One region of the Pseudarthrobacter sp. RHLT3-21 genome, then DNA from elsewhere that is predicted to be linked to it. Evidence: riboswitches for the same ligand, from Rfam matches in the RefSeq annotation. Region 1 holds a riboswitch; each other region holds the start of a gene.
What was found. A riboswitch is a leader RNA that binds a small molecule or an ion and turns the genes downstream of it on or off. The one in region 1 is predicted to bind cyclic di-AMP.
Positions count from the first base shown of each region.

Region 2: another riboswitch for cyclic di-AMP. It lies ahead of AC50YA_RS08555 (C40 family peptidase); the one in region 1 lies ahead of AC50YA_RS16120 (LysM peptidoglycan-binding domain-containing protein).
Region 3: another riboswitch for cyclic di-AMP. It lies ahead of AC50YA_RS18815 (M23 family metallopeptidase); the one in region 1 lies ahead of AC50YA_RS16120 (LysM peptidoglycan-binding domain-containing protein).

Region 1 covers NZ_JBWZCI010000016.1:77,181-82,418, reverse strand. The annotation lists gene AC50YA_RS16130 (dienelactone hydrolase family protein) at 1-522, shown strand, start outside; gene AC50YA_RS16125 (protein adenylyltransferase SelO) at 579-2,042, shown strand; gene AC50YA_RS16120 (LysM peptidoglycan-binding domain-containing protein) at 2,112-2,903, opposite strand; cyclic di-AMP (ydaO/yuaA leader) riboswitch at 2,961-3,133, opposite strand; gene AC50YA_RS16115 (aggregation-promoting factor C-terminal-like domain-containing protein) at 3,345-4,637, shown strand; gene AC50YA_RS16110 (cupin domain-containing protein) at 4,659-5,039, opposite strand; gene AC50YA_RS16105 (TraR/DksA family transcriptional regulator) at 5,179-5,238, shown strand, end outside.
Region 2 covers NZ_JBWZCI010000006.1:25,109-30,346, forward strand. The annotation lists gene serC (phosphoserine transaminase) at 1-240, opposite strand, end outside; gene AC50YA_RS08545 (iron-dependent transcriptional repressor DtxR) at 516-1,211, shown strand; cyclic di-AMP (ydaO/yuaA leader) riboswitch at 1,366-1,584, shown strand; gene AC50YA_RS08550 (M23 family metallopeptidase) at 1,594-2,412, shown strand; cyclic di-AMP (ydaO/yuaA leader) riboswitch at 2,561-2,723, shown strand; gene AC50YA_RS08555 (C40 family peptidase) at 2,794-3,468, shown strand; gene AC50YA_RS08560 (NlpC/P60 family protein) at 3,641-4,387, shown strand; gene AC50YA_RS08565 (HNH endonuclease) at 4,624-5,124, shown strand; gene mobA (molybdenum cofactor guanylyltransferase) at 5,172-5,238, shown strand, end outside.
Region 3 covers NZ_JBWZCI010000023.1:20,211-25,448, reverse strand. The annotation lists gene AC50YA_RS18835 (DUF2269 domain-containing protein) at 1-30, opposite strand, end outside; gene AC50YA_RS18830 (hypothetical protein) at 27-203, opposite strand; gene AC50YA_RS18825 (TetR/AcrR family transcriptional regulator) at 302-871, shown strand; gene AC50YA_RS18820 (four-helix bundle copper-binding protein) at 1,468-1,881, opposite strand; cyclic di-AMP (ydaO/yuaA leader) riboswitch at 2,803-2,978, shown strand; gene AC50YA_RS18815 (M23 family metallopeptidase) at 2,984-3,760, shown strand; gene AC50YA_RS18810 (hypothetical protein) at 3,983-4,318, shown strand; gene AC50YA_RS18805 (anti-sigma factor family protein) at 4,257-4,535, opposite strand; gene AC50YA_RS18800 (TlpA family protein disulfide reductase) at 4,677-5,238, opposite strand, start outside.

The sequences.
Region 1 (5,238 bases):
GCCGGGTACGCGGCGTTGGCCCTTGACCTGCTGAGCAGGGAAGGCGGCACCGCCAGCCTTGACTCCGACGCCGTGTCAGGCGCACTGACCAGCGCCGGCGCCCAACGCCATGTTGCTGACTTCGCCGCCGCCTTTGACTATCTTCAGGCCCAGGACTTCGTGGACTCCGGACGCATCGCCATGAACGGGTACTGTTTCGGCGGCGGCATCACCTGGCAGGCGGCAACCGAGCTGGCCGGGCTGAAGGCCACCGCCGCGTTCTATGGGCCGGCGCCGGACCTGAACAAGGTGCCGGCCATCAAGGCAGCGGCGTTCGGGATCTATGCCGAACTCGACCAGCGGATCACCGGCGCGATGCCGGGCCTCCGCGACGCCTTGGACGCCACCACCGTGACGCATCAGCTCACCGTCTACCCCGGCGTCGACCATGCCTTCCACAACGACACCGGCGAGCGCTATAGCGAAACCCAGGCCACGGCTGCCTGGAACGACACCCTCGCCTGGTTCGGACAACACGTCTGAGGCTGCACAGCTGATCAGCCGCGGCATGGCGGTCCTGCCGCGGGTAGTCTTGAAGGATGAGCACCGCAATCCCACTAACGCTCACCTTCGACGGGCAATTCGCCCGGGAACTTGAGGAGCTGGCGGTTCCGTGGCAGGCGGAGGAAGCGCCTGACCCGCAGCTGCTGGTCCTGAACGAGCCGTTGGCAAGCGAGCTGGGCTTGGACCCGTCCTCGCTGCGGACGCCTGACGGAACACGGCTGCTCATCGGCAACCGGGTCCCCGAAGGTGCCACACCCGTGGCCCAGGCCTATGCCGGCCACCAGTTCGGCGGCTACTCACCCCTGCTCGGCGATGGTCGGGCCCTCCTGCTGGGTGAGGTCACGGACAGCCATGGGCGGCTTCGGGACATCCACCTTAAGGGCTCCGGCCGGACACCGTTCGCCCGCGCGGGTGACGGTCTCGCCGTCGTCGGTCCCATGCTGCGCGAGTACGTCGTCAGTGAAGCCATGCACGCCATGGGCATCCCCACCACGAGGTCCCTCGCCGTGGTGGCCACGGGCCGGCCCGTCCGCCGCGAAACCATACTGCCCGGGGCGGTGCTTACCCGGGTGGCGAGCAGCCACCTGCGAGTTGGCAGCTTCCAGTTCGCCCGCGTCAATGGCGACACGGACCTCCTGCGCCGCCTGGCCGATCATGCCATCAGCCGCCATTACCCGGACGCCGCGCTCGCCGACAAGCCCTATCTCGCGTTCCTCGATGCGGTCATAGCCGCCCAGGCGTCCCTGGTGGCGCAATGGATGCTGGTGGGCTTCGTCCACGGCGTGATGAACACCGACAACATGACCATCTCCGGCGAGACCATCGACTACGGTCCGTGTGCGTTTATGGACGCCTTTAACCCCGGCGCGGTCTACAGCTCCATCGACGCGGACGGACGCTACGCCTACGCCAACCAGCCGGTCATTGCCGAGTGGAACCTCACCCGGCTTGCCGAAGCACTCCTGCCCCTGCTCCATGAAGACCAGGATCAGGCTGTGGCGCTCGCCGTGGAGTCCCTCGGCGCCTTCCGTACGCTGTACAGCGCGGCCTGGTCAGCCGGCATGAAATCCAAGCTTGGGCTGCGCGCGGACACGCACGACGACGTCGCGTCGCCTCTGGTGAACGGTGTGCTGGCCCTGCTCCAGGAAGGTCAGGTGGATTACACGTCCTTCTTCCGGAGCCTTGGTTCGGCGGCCCGCGGCACCCCGGAAACTGCCCGGGCCATGTTCGCGGACCCGGGAGCCTTCGACGCCTGGGCCGCACCGTGGCTGGCCCTGGTGCCGGATGCGGACCTGATGGACCGGACCAACCCCGTCTACATCCCTAGGAACCACCTGGTGGAGGAGGCCCTTGACGCTGCTATTGCAGGCGACCTGGACCCCTTCAACGTCCTGGTGGACGTCCTTGCGGATCCGTACACGCCGCGGCCCGGCCTGGAACGCTACGCAGGCCCCGCCCCTGAAGCCTTCGGGAGCTACCGGACCTTCTGCGGGACCTAAGCGAACACAAGGGGTGGACGACGGCGGCACGCGGCTGGGTGCCGCCCGCCGCCGTCGTGCACGCCCGGATCACGCTACGCGGACGAAGGACGCTCCGGCGAGCCAGCTGATGGAGTGGACTTCGGTTTTGTAACCGTCCACCCCGCCACTGACAACCTGGCCGTTGCCGGCGTAGACGCCCACATGGCCGGCCGTGATGACCAGGTCACCGGCGGCAGGCGTGCCCACCGCCGTGCCGTACTGGTAGAACTGGCCCGGCGCCAGGTCTCCCACGCTCTTACCGACCGAGCGCAGCGCTTTCTCCACCATGGCAGTGCAGTCCTGCTGGAGGCCGAGCTGAGAATTGGCGGAAGCCAGGATGGCCGCGCCGACTGAGCCGGCGGGCGCCTGGGCCGCCGGTGCGGACGTTGACGCCAGCTGGATGCCGGTGTTGGTGGGGGCGGCCGGGGCCGCCGCGGCCTTCGCCACCGGGGCCGGTGCGGTGTAGCCGGCGCCGGGGATCCGGATCTGGTCGCCGGGGTAGATGATGCTGCTCAGCGAGAGTCCATTGGCGGCAAGGACGTCGTTGAGCGGGACGCCATTGGTGGCGGAAATCTGGCCCAGTGTTTCACCCGAAACGACGGTGTGGACGTTGGCCGCGGCGGGGGCCGCCGCAGCGGTGGCCTGAGCAGTAGCGGCCGGAGCCGCTGCACTGGTTTGGCCCTGGACCTGGGCAGTCCCGGAATTATCAGGGCCATGGACACCGGCCTGAGCCGGGACGCCGACGCTGAAAAGGATGCCGGACGCTGCAACAGCCACAAGGGCCGGGCGGCCGAACGTCAGGGCGCGCGCTTTGGCCGTGGAAGACAGGCCGACAAGCACGGTTGAGCGGTTAGAAACCGCACGATGGCGTGCGGAAGTGAAATTCTTGGACACGGTTGATCGCCTCTCCCATGCCTGCGGGGTGAGCTGTCGGGTTCGGGTCGGAGACACCCGGCCGGTAACGCCACCGCACGGGACGGAGCGACACCGACTTAACCCCAAGGCTTTGAAAAAGCCGTGGAAACGTGGTTCCCCCGTCCCTGCCAGTTGGAAAGTGACTGGATCCCGGTCAGCGGCAGGGCTCGGCATGCTGGCGGGAATGTCCCGGCTTGAGCCAGGCCACCGCTCGACCATAACTTCTGCTCGGCGGCAATGTCACATTCCGGTAACGGAATGTACGCGTGAAATTCACCTGTGGTTCTGCCCGGATTCCCTGCTCCTCGCTAACGATGTTGCAGGTCAGCCCCCGTAATCCGTATATGCCCGGTAAGCTCACCAACTATGTCCCGGATTGTTCAAAAAATGCGGCTGCCCGCCCTCGCAGGCGTGCTGGCGGTCGCCCTGGTGGGGTCGGCTGCGCCGCTTCCCTCACATGCCGCCGACGACGCGCCGCCGGGCGGCTATCCCTCGTGGCAGGACGTGCAGAACGCCAAGCAAAGCGAGGCCGGAAAAGCGGCAGAGGTCACCAGGATCAACGGGTTGCTGGGCGGGCTCCAGACCGAAGCGGAGGCGCTGGGCAATGCGGCCGTAACGTCCGCCGCGGAGTACGCCTTGGCCGAAGCGGCGCTTCAGGCCGCCACCTCCACCGTGGACGCCCTGACCGCCCAGACCGCACGCGCCGCGGCCGACCTGGGAAAGTACAAGAAAGAAATCGGTGCCCTGGCGGCCCAGTCGTACAAGACCGGTGGCACCAACATGGGCTTCTTCGTTGCCCTCGACGCCGTGCAGAACAACAGCATCCAAGGCCTGAATATCGTCCAGATCGTCAGCGACAAGACTGCTGCCCTGGTAAACAAATCCGCAGCCGCCGAACGCATTTCCCGCGCCCTCGCTGATCAGGAACAGGCCGCCAGGGCCGAGCGCGAGCGCCTGTCCGGCGAAGCCAGAACCAAGCTCGACGCCGCCCAGTCCGCCCAGCAGGCCATGTCCCGGCAGATCGCGGAGCAGCAGGAACACGGCCAGGAACTGACAGCGCAGTTGGCCTCCCTCAAGGGCACCACCGCTGCGGTGGAGGGGGAATTCCGGCAGGGCCAGGCGGCGTTGGCCGCGTACGAAACGGCGCAGGCCGCCAAGCGGGCCGCGGCGCAGGAACAGGCACGCCAACAGGCGGAGGCGGCAGCCAAGGCAGCTGCCCTCGCCGCTGCGCAGAAGCCGGCTCCGGCCCCACCGGCTGTACCGGGAGTGCCCGCCCCCGCTCCTGTCCCGAGCCCGACGCCGGCCCCGCCGCCCGTCGTCGTCGTGCCTTCCGTGCCGGGCGGCGCCGTGAACGATCCCGTCGGCGCAAAAAACTACGCGGCCGGGCAGCTGGCTGCCTACGGCTGGGGCCAGGACCAGTTCCAGTGCCTGGCATCACTGTGGACCAAGGAGTCCAACTGGCTGACCACCGCCACCAACCCCTACTCGGGCGCATACGGGATCGCCCAGGCGCTGCCGGCCAGTAAGTATGGGACGGCCGGCGGCGACTGGCTCACCAGTTACCGGACCCAGGTCAATTGGGGACTGTCGTACATCGCGGACCGCTACGGGTCACCATGCGGCGCGTGGAGCCATTCCGTGGCCAATAACTGGTACTGACCTGTAGGGACCGCAGCCGGGTTACGTTCCGGAGGCTTTGGCGAATTCCGCGGCGCTGAAGAATTCAATGCCGACGAAGGCTTCATCCCCGTCCACCCAGGCGTCATGCCCTGGTGGAATGGTGTAGGAATCGCCGGCGCTGATGTTGATCCGGTTGCCATCGGTGGTCTCGACGTTGAGGGCACCGGAAACGCAGTATCCGACGTGGTTGTTCTGGCAGGACTCGGTTTGGACCACCGGCTTGATGCAGTCCGACCAGCGCCAGCCGGGACTGAACGTCAACCGGCCAACCGTGTAGTCGCCCAGGTTGACGACGTCCACTTCCGTTTTCTCCGGCCGGCGCTTCTCATCCGGTGTGTTGTGGGACTTGACTGCCAGCTCGGTGACGATGTTTGTAGGCATGGCACGCAGACTTTCTCTGTGGAGTTTGTGTCTATCAGCTGTCTGTCCTTGGCGGCCAGACGGCATCTGAGGCGCTTACGATTGCCAGCATCCTCCCGCCGGCGGCGCTTGTCGAGACCTAAACCACTAGGCTTTTCCCATGCCCGATTTTGAACGGTTCCGGGTCCTGCTGGAGGAAGAGCGCACCCGGAAACTCGCG
Region 2 (5,238 bases), on a different contig from region 1:
GCCACCCACGCCGAGGACCACTTCGTAGCCTTCGGGGGCGCGGAAGAACTGGCTGAGGCCTTCACGGACGGAGCCTACGAGGTTCTTGACGGGAGCCTGGCGGTGGGAGGTGCCCAGGATGGTCTTGGACGCCGCAGAGAGCGCTTCGAGCTGCTCCGGCCTGACCTTGGACGGGCCTGCGCCGAACCGTCCATCCTTTGGCAGGAGGTCGGCAGGAATAGTGATGCTGGTTTCGCTCACGGGGGCTCCAATTTCGGCATGGACGTGGCTCACGTCCGGGCGGTGGGTTGGCCGGTAGTCGGCAGTGACTGCATAAGGACCTCCTTTATTCTGCCTGAACCCCGCGATTGGGCGGGAACCTGCGCCGTCATAGTCCGGCCAATGAGACCGTTTGTCCCCGTTCGGGGATTATCCGGACAAATTCAAAATAGGCTAAGCTCTTTACCGGACCTCGCCGCTGCTGGACGCGATACGGTGGGACAACGCAAGGTACTGCGCTCGAGGAGCTGAGCTGGATGACGGATCTGATCGATACTACGGAGATGTATCTTCGGACCATTTTGGAGCTTGAAGAGGAGAACATCGTTGCTCTTCGCGCACGCATCGCCGAACGGCTGCGGCATTCCGGCCCCACGGTGTCCCAAACCATCGGCCGGATGGAACGCGACGGACTGGTGGTGGTCTCGGGAGACCGTCACCTGGAGCTGACCGAAGCCGGGCGGAAACGCGCCACGGAAGTGATGCGCAAGCACAGGCTGGCGGAACGACTCCTGGCGGATGTGATTGGCCTGGACTGGGCCTACGTCCACGATGAAGCGTGCCGCTGGGAGCACGTGATGAGCGAACGCGTTGAGCAGCGCATCTACGAATTGCTCAACCATCCCACCGAGTCCCCGTACGGCAACCCCATCCCCGGGCTGGCCGCCCTGGGCGGGCCGGCGCCTGCGTTGCCTGACGCCGCTGTGATTAATCTCCTTGATGCGATGCAGGGCTACGGGCCGGCGTCGAACGTGACGGTCAGTCGGCTGGCCGAGCCCATCCAGGTGGAACCTGAGCTGCTGGTCCAGCTGGACGAAGGCGGAATCAGGCCCGGCGCTTCGGTGTCCCTGGAGCGCGTGGGGGAGTACATTTCCGTACGGGTTCCGGGAATTGAAGGGGCGCTTGAACTGCCCCCTGAAGTGGCATCGCACGTCTTCGTTTCGGTCAGCTGACGGGCAGGCGGTCCCCCGCCTGGGGCTGCGCTATAGCGCAGTGGCTCCAGATTCCGCAAAGATAACGGAATTGTTACTGTCCAACTTAATCACCTATAGTTGAAACTCAGCGTCGATACAAAAGCGTTACCTGATCCGGAGCCGAGCTCTGCCAGCGGATCAGGTGCACGAGTCACCAACTGGCAGAGGCGGGGGAACCACAACCGGCAGTCGCAAGACTGCCTTGGGGTGAAGTCCGTCAGCAGCAAGCCTCTTCCAGCGAAGGATCCTCACGGGATATCTCTGCGCCAAGTGCTTGTCACGGCGGACCGGGTCTTTGAACTCTCTGACCCGAATCCGACAGCTAACTTCGCAGGCTACCCAGAGAGGAACATTCTTGACCATGCAACACTCCAGGGGCCGCCGTCGCGCGGTGGGCCCCGCTTCGGCGCCCAGAGCGGCCGAGGATTTCTCTGCGGAGAGGCCCCGCGACCCGCAGCGGGAAGCACGCCGCCGGCGGGGACCCTTCCGGCAGATCACCGATTTCGCCGCTGCCAGCGGCCTCGGCCAGAAGGCCGGCATCGCCTTGGCAGCAACAGGCCTGGCGCTCACCGTGACGGTCCCTGTGACCGGCCCCGTAATGGCCACTCCGGAACCCGGCCAGGCGGCGTCGGCCGTTTCCGCCGCTCCGCAGCCCGAAGTTACCGCCGAAGCCGCCGCCCAGATTGATTTCAGCCGCTCGTCCGTGGTTACCCAGGGTGACCCCGACGGCAAGCTGAAGCAGCTGCTGAGCTCGCAGTCCGCGGGATCCATAACCCGCGCCGCCTCTGCCGGAAGCCTCGGCCCGCCGCTGGCCCAGCTGGTTACGGCCTCACCCTTCGGATTCCGGGTCAGCCCCATCACCGGCGGCACCGGAGACTTCCACCGCGGCCAGGACTATGTGGCACAGTGCGGGACGTCCGTCCTGGCCGCCGCTAGCGGCACTGTGACGTTCGCTGGCTGGCACCAGTTCGGCGGCGGCAACCGCGTAGTGGTGGATCACGGCAATGGCCTTGAAACCACCTACAACCACCTCTCCTCCGCCAGCGTCAAGGTCGGCCAGACGGTCAGCCGCGGCGATGTGGTTGCCCTGAGCGGAACCACGGGCGCGTCCACGGGCTGCCACCTCCACTTCGAGGTCCAGGTCAATGGCGAAGTGGTTGACCCCACCGGCTGGCTCTGACCCAAATGATGGCAAACTATCGAATCGCAGCGACGTGCCGTGACCTGAATGTGACATTGGCTCGGAACTCCTGTAACGTCTAAAGCGCGTCAACTTTTCCGAAGTTGACGTTCTTGAGTGGATTGCCTAGCTCTGCCACCGCTCAAGGTCCGTTCGCATGACATCGTCTGGCAGGGGCGGGGGAACCAATTTTGGCCTTCGATTCTGAAGGCCTTGGGGTTAAGTCGCAAAGCTTCCACTGTGAAGCAGCGCGGCCGGGTGACTCCCATCCGAATCCGACAGCTCACCTCGCAGGCATTGGGAGAGGCTACCTTCGTGTCTTCACGCCATAATTCTGCGCGTCACCGCGCACAACCGGTTCGCACCAACCCCTTGGGCTCCGTGTCCAAGGCGGTCAGTGCCAATGCCGGGACCGTAGGTCGCCAGGCTGCTGTTATCGCAGCTGCATCAGGTCTGATCCTGAGCATGGGGCTTCCGGCCAACGCCGCGGACACCACCGCCGGCGTATCCGCCTCCACCGAGTCCGGTTCCGCGCAGACGGCACTTGCCGTCACTGCGGCGCCCACGGCTACCGTTTCCTTCGAGCGCCCCGTGATCAAGACCACGCCGGCACCGAAGGTTGAGACGGTCCGTGCGCAGTCCACGGCCTCCGAAACCGGGGCTCAGGGTGCTGCCGCAACCGAGGCCGCGGCCTCCAAGCTCGCTGACACTGTCTCCTCCGCCGCCGCTTCGGGCCTGGCAGCACTTGCCTACACCGGTATCGGCCACCCCTACCTCTGGGGCGGCACCACTCCCAATGGCTGGGACTGCTCAGGCTTCACGCAGTGGGTCTACGCCCAGGCCGGCATCAGCATTCCCCGCACCAATGCCTGGACCGCCATGCGGCCCACCGCCACACCGGCTCCCGGTGACCTGGTCATGCAGAATGGCGGCGCCCACGTCGGCATTTACGTCGGCAACGGCATGATGATCAGCGCACTGAACCCGTCACAGGGCACGCTGCTCCACTCCGCGGCATCCACGGGGTCCTCCGCGTTCTTCACGATGGCCCCGTAGGTCCTGCACTTCAGTAGTTCCTGCAGCCCAGTGCTGCCGGAACACGTTTCTTCGACAGAAACTCTTCGCTAAATCCCCGTTCGGGGCGTGCCGGCGTACCCCCAAGATGCCGGCGCGTCCAAAGCCCTTGGGCTGCCCACGCGGTCCTGAGGAAAACGAAAGAGAGAAATTAATGACTACACGTGCAACTGTTGCACGGCACCGCGCCGAGGTCACCAAGACCAACTCGCTGGCTGTCATTGCCAAGGCTGTCGGCGACAACGCCGGTGGCATGGGCCGTCAGGCTGCGGTTATCGCTGCTGCTTCCGGCCTTGTCCTGACCAGTGGTCTCGCTGCGAACGCGGCGGACACTGGAGTCCAGCATGAAGGTGCGTCCGCTTCGAACCTTGAGGTTGAGGTTTCCGCCCCGGCCATCATTTCGGCTGCGTCCACCATTGCCATCTCCTACGAGAAGCCTGCCGTGACCACCACGCCGGCTCCGGTTGAGGCTCCCGCGCCCGTTGTTGAAGCTCCAGCTCCGGCTAAGGCCGCGGCAACCGTCAAGGTAGCGTCAGCAACTCCTGCTGCTCCTTCGGCTCCGGTCGCTGCCAGCGGCAAGGGTGCTGCCATCCTGTCTGCTGCTTACGCACAGCTCGGCGTCAGCCAGGACTGCACCATGCTGGTGACCAACGCCCTGGCCGCCGTGGGCATCAACTACCACGGCTGGCCCGCCGGCTACCTGTCCCTGGGTAAGACCGTGAGCGCCGCCGAGGCCCAGCCCGGCGACCTGATCTACTACGCCGACGGCGGCGCGGGCGTGGCCCACATTGCCGTGTACGCCGGTAACGGCCAGGCAGTGCACGGCGGCTACAACGGCAACCAGACCGTTGTGTTCAGCGCCAACGTTGGCTCAGGACCGGTCTTCATCCGCGTGTCCTAGCGCCAGAGTCAGTCTTCAAAGGACCCTCGCCTCACGGCGGGGGTCCTTTGCTGTCTCCGGGCCGCGGCACTGCTCCGGACGGGTGCCCGGGCCCGACACGTGACCCCGGTTACTTCGGGGATTAGTTGATTCCGGGATTCTTTGTTTACTCTTGTGGTGTCGATCCATAGCCCGGATATGCCGGGGGCAGCCGGCCCTCGTGCCCCTGACGGGTGCGGCCACGAAGAGGTACGTGCATGCGCACTCTCGTTCTGAATGCTGGATATGAACCGCTGGCGGTAGTCACCTTTCGCCGGGCGCTGGTGCTTGTGCTCACGGGCAAGGCCAGTGTTATTGCCGAGGGCGAAGATCCCGTGGTGGGACCGCAGGACATCCTGGGCCGCCCGTCCGTGATTCTCCTGAACCGCTACATCCGCCCCAGATACAACCAGAGCACCGCGGTCAGCCGCCGCGGAGTCCTTCGGCGGGACGGTCACCGGTGCGCGTATTGCGGCAAAGTTGCCCACACTATCGACCATGTGCAGCCCAAATCACGTGGCGGCGCCGACTCCTGGGAGAACCTGGCGGCCGCGTGCCTCCGGTGCAACAACACCAAGGGCGACCACACTCCGGCTGAAATGGGCTGGAAGCTCAGGTTTGTCCCGGAACCGCCGCATGGCACCATCTGGCAGATCAAGGAACTTGAGAAGCCCACGCCGGCCTGGGATCCGTTCCTGCTGCCTGAAAAGGCCGCCTGAATTCCAGCCCGCACGGTAATTCCAGCCCGCACGGTTAAGCTGGGAGGGTGGACGCTGACCCCCTCGACTTCGATGCCGTCATCCTCGCCGGCGGCCGTTCGTCGCGGCTCGATG
Region 3 (5,238 bases), on a different contig from region 1:
TTTACGGAGCCCAGGGGTCATCACTTTCACGGGGTGTGGTTCATCATTCCGCCGCCGCTGAGATGGATGACCGCGAAAGTCACCACAATCAAGGTAGCGGCGACGAGGAAGGCCTTGACCCAGAGGGGCGTTCGGTGCCTGGGGGCTGGGCCGCGCTCCTGCCCTAGTGTGGGCTGGGGTTTGGGTATTGGGCGCTCTGCCATGAGGCTCCTTGTCGGTCGGGGGCGAACATCCTTTTGTAAGACAGTATGTTCTCAGTGTGCCATGTTGTTCAAGGCGTGGCGTGTTGTACGATGCGAGAATGCCAAAGTTATGGGATGAGACTATCGAGACTCATCGCGGCGCCGTCCGGACCGCCATCCTGGACGCCGCAGCGACCCTGGTCGCTGGCCATTCGGCGGCTGCTGTGACGATGTCCGGAATCGCCCAGATGGCCGGTATCGGCCGCGCAACGCTCTATAAGTACTACCCGGATGTCGAGACGATCCTGGCGGCCTGGCATGAGCGTCAGGTCCATGCGCACCTGGAAGTCCTGACCCGGATTAGGGACAGGACGCGGGGCGCCCGCGAGCAGCTTGAAGCCGTGCTGGAGGCCTACGCCTTCCTCTCACACTCCGGGCTCGGAGCAGCCGACGCCGTCGCCCTGCACCAAGGCGCACATATGGGCCCCGCCGAGCGCCACTTGTCCGGATTTCTGACAGAGCTCCTGCGCCAGGGTGCGGAAGCCGGGGTATTCCGGGGGGACGTAGCCGCGGATGAACTCGCCGCGTTCTGCCTTCACGCCCTCGAAGCGTCCGCCGGTCTGACATCGCCGGAGGCCGTTCACCGGCTGGTCAAAGTCACCTTGGCCGGGCTCCACCCGGTGCCCTGAGCAGGCCAACGCTTCCCTGGGACCTGCGCCTGCAGGCAGCCCAGGACCGGCCGCCGCGGTCACCCCGGGCCGTCAGTCTGGGCTTCGATCAAAGGTGAAGCCACAGGCGCACCGGTACATCAGCACGCCCCCGGATGGCTCCGGGGGGTGACTGACCAATGCCTCCGGGAAGAGAAGTACAGGCATTTTGTCGGCCGGGACCAGACGCATAGGCTCACCGCAATGCATGTGGGTGGCCAGCATTCGCCGCAGCTGCGGGTCGTCGACCGGGCTCCCGGACGCGGCACCTATCCCGGCCAAGGTGCCGCCGGCAGGTGGGATGGACCCCTGACGCGGGCCTGAGGGCTGCCTGGGTTTCATTTATTCCTTTCGACGGAAGATGGCGCCACGGTCGCCGAGCGATCCGTGGCGCTGGTCGCGTCCCCACACGGATTAACGATTCGACTGGCACTTTCATCCCCCTGGATGCTCCTGTGGCAGAGCTCAGGGACGCATTGGGGGTGCCTTAAGGCCGGGATGACGCAGGGCAGGCCTTCCCGCGGGTGCCGGAAGGTGTTGGATCTCCGGTCACCGTTGGGTAGGGCCCTGGGGCAGGGTCAGCCGAGCGAGCCGAGAAGGTCGTTGCATGCCTTTTCGCAACGGCGGCAGGCCTCGGCGCAGAGCCGGCAGTGTTCATGCATGCCTGCGTGTTGCTCGCATTCCTCGGCGCAGGCCTTGCAGATGGTGGCGCAGGCCTGCAGCACCGCGCGGGTGACGTTGGCGTCATAGCCGGTGTGGCGGGAGAGGACGTTTGCCGTGGCCGCGCAGATGTCCGCACAGTCAAGATCGGTGCGGATGCATTTGGTCAACTCGGCGACCATGTCTTCGCCGAGACAGGCATCAGCGCAGGCGGTACACACCTGTGAGCAGTCAAAGCAAGCCGCAATGCATTCGGCGAGCATGTGCTGATCGATGCCGCCGAGATCCTTCGGGTACGCATCGAGCATCTTGTGGGTGCTTCCGTGTGTCATTTCTTTCTCTCTTTCCAATACTGAACGGCAGGAACCTGGTGCGGAGACCGGCTGATGTTTTCTGAGGTGCCGGCTGTTTGGCTGATGTTCTTTCTCGGGCCTCCTTCTGATCGCTGAAGGCAGGACCCAAAGGGCGGCCCGCACGCGGTGTTTACGCCAGCCAGGTCGAAGGGTGCCACTTGCAGGCCGTATGGCCTGGCGTTTGCGCGGCCGGACGGGGAGCGTGCGCTTTTATGTCCGACTGACAGACAGTTGAGTTATGGTTAGCGCCTGCCAGCTCAGCGGTGCTTGGGGCCTGTTGGCGATGTGGGGTGCCGGGTGCCGGGCGCGCGGGCCCGTGGAATCAGGTATGAGCGGTCCTGGCCTTGGCTGCGCCGCGTCGGTCACAGCAACGGGCCACGACCGTGGACTGACTGCCCGGGTGCCTCCGGTCTCGTGGCACCCGCTGCGCGGGACCCCGCTGAGCACGTCGGAGGCGGAGTGGGCTCCGACCGGGCTCACTCTGTTCGAACGTCCCCGAGGGTTCTCCTGTCCCCCGGGGATCGCAGTCTCGCGCTGGTGCTGTGCGGCGGCGGAAGGGCTGCGGTCGGACACCCCCACCACGTGGTCTTGTCCATTACAAAAGGCAACTGGCCCGGCCACCAGGAGGACGATCACGAGGCAGGAAAGAACAGCCCGCAGCGCCGCAAGCCTGCGGACCAGCAGTGGAAGCGTGGAACGTTGAAGGGCCATCTGGTCTCTCCTGGGGCAAGTCCCGCCCAGCGTAACCTTCCGGTGCCCCGCCAGTCACCATCCCTTTCCCCTTAATTCCGGAGCGCCTTTGATAACGGATTTGTAACTTAAGCCGACGCTTCGCTAAAGTTGAATAAACACATACCCCCAACGGGTATGGATGTGACCGCTTCGCCAAACCCCGCCGGCGGTCCGTGAACCTGATCTTTCTCAGGCGGGGGCGGAGGACCCACTTTTGGTGCGTAATGATGCACCTTGGGGTGAAGCCGACCTGTGACTGCGCGTCCTGATCGCGTCCTGCAGGGCAGCCGGACAGTCCACTCGTCCGAATCCGACAGCTAACTTCGCCGGCGCCGAGAGGACCACTATCTTGCCTGCCCAGTCAAAACACGGCCGTCGCCGCGCCCTTCCGGCCGCTGCCTCACCACGCCGCCGTCCGTTCTTCCAGGAATCAACGTTCCGGCTACGCGGCCAGCAGTTCGGGGTGACGGCCGCCGTCACGGGAATGATTGCCCTCACTGCTCTGTCCGCGGCGCAGGCTGACTCCGGCAGCCGCGCTACGGCCCAGGACCGGCCAGTGGCCGTGGCAGCCCCGGCTCCGGAAGCGGCGGTCACGGCAGCAGCTGACACTGTTCTCACCTTTGACCGCCCGGAGGTGACCTCCCAGCCTGCGCCTGCGCCCGCTGCCCCGGCGCAGCCCGCTGGGGCGGTCAAGGCACCCGAGGCCGCCCCCGCGCCCGTCCCGGCATCCCCATCCACGGGGTTGCGTGCCCCGCTCGCGTCGATTAACGTCAGTTCCCCCTTCGGCTTCAGAATCAGCCCGATCACCGGGGCCGCAGCTGAAATGCACACCGGGGTCGACCTGACCGGGGCGTGCTCGACGGCGGTCTTCGCCGCCGGTTCCGGCACCGTCACCGAGGCCGGCTGGAGCCCGTACGGCGGCGGCAACCGGATCGTCGTTGATCACGGCAACGGCCTGAAGACCACCTACAACCACCTGGCCAGCATCGGCGTCTCCCTCGGACAGACCGTGGCTCAGGGCCAGCAGATTGCAGGGGTAGGCACAACCGGTGCCTCCACCGGCTGCCACCTTCACTTCGAGGTCATGGTCAACGGCCAGACCGTTGACCCGGCTGCCTTCATCTAAGAGGCCCGGCCCGCAGCCCCTTAGATGGCTGCGCTGACTGCTTGCGCGTGAAAAGCGGCAGCCGGGCGACGAAGCGGTACAGTTGCGGGTGCGTCTGCACCCTGTTTCTCTGCGGTCCTGACGGACCACACTCAGTGCCAGTCATGGTTCCTGGCTCGGGCGGATGACGCACGAGGGCCATCTGCGGGCGCCCACACAACGAGCCGGACAAAGGACTAGACAGTGCAAATCTCAATGGCTGCCGCGGGTCTTTACGCCCTGGCCACGACGCCGGCCCCGGGTCCAGGCAACGAAGGTCTGAGGCCAGGACTGGACGCGGATCAGGTAACTCCCGGATTTCTGGGTTTCGCGATGACGGCGTTCATGGTCATCGCAGTTGTCCTGCTCATGGTTTCCATGACCAGACGAATCCGGCGTGTGCGTTACCGGGCGCAGTTCGAGCAAGGAAGCGAACCCGTTTCGGAAGAAACGGATGATGCCCGCAGCCAGGCTGGGATCAATGAAACCGAGGCGACCAACGGAAGCGGACCGGGCGGCGAGGGCCCCGGACGGGGATGAGCCCGCGGCTCCCGCGGCAGGCCGCCGCGTGGAGTTTATTAGTGAAGCCGTGCTGCATGTGGCCGGACAATGCTGGATCTACGCTCCTGTCGGGGGTCAGCAGGTTCAGCATTGCCGGCAGCCCGGAATACTGGGCGACGGATGCCGCACATTCGGCGCAACCGCCGAGGTGTCTATGGAACTCGCGCCGTTCAGAGGGACTCAGGGCGCCCAGCACTTATGCTCCGGTCCAATCCCCGGTACCTGTCCTCTCCGGTCGGGCTCAAGTTCCTGCTCCTTTCTGAAGGCCATTGTTTTGTCCGCCATGGGACGCCTCCTGGACTTCCGCCGCATGTCTGGAAGGCCCTGCCGCCAGGACCTAATCCCGCGCCATGGCCCCTGTAATGAGGGATTTGAGGATGCTTTGGTCGGCTAGGCCCAGGATCCGCGCCGCGACTCTGCCTTCCCTGTCCAGGACGAGTGTCGAGGGGACGGCCTGGGGTGGAACGTACTGGGCCATGGCCAGCAGGATGCTCCCGTCCTTGTCGTCCATGCTGGGATAGCTGACGCCGAAGGTCCGTTCGAAGGCTGCTGCGGTAGGTTCCTCATCGCGGATGTTTACGCCGAAGAAGGAGACGCCTTGTGCTTTGAACTCATTCGAGAGTGCCTCCAGCCGTGGAGCTTCGAGCCTGCAGGGGGCGCACGCGGCGTACCAAAAGTTCAGGACGATCACTTTTCCGGCCCAGTCACGGGAGTTTACGGCTGTCCCGTCGTACAGTTCGCCGCTCAACACTACAGGGGGCTCCCGCTCGGCTGCAGCGTATTCGGTGACGGAGCCGTCCCCGGCGATGTAGTTTTTGTTGTCCCCGGCTTTGGCCTGCCGGGCCAGGGCGTCGCTGGAGGCGCAGCCGGCAAGGACGCTGATGCCCACGGTGCCCAGA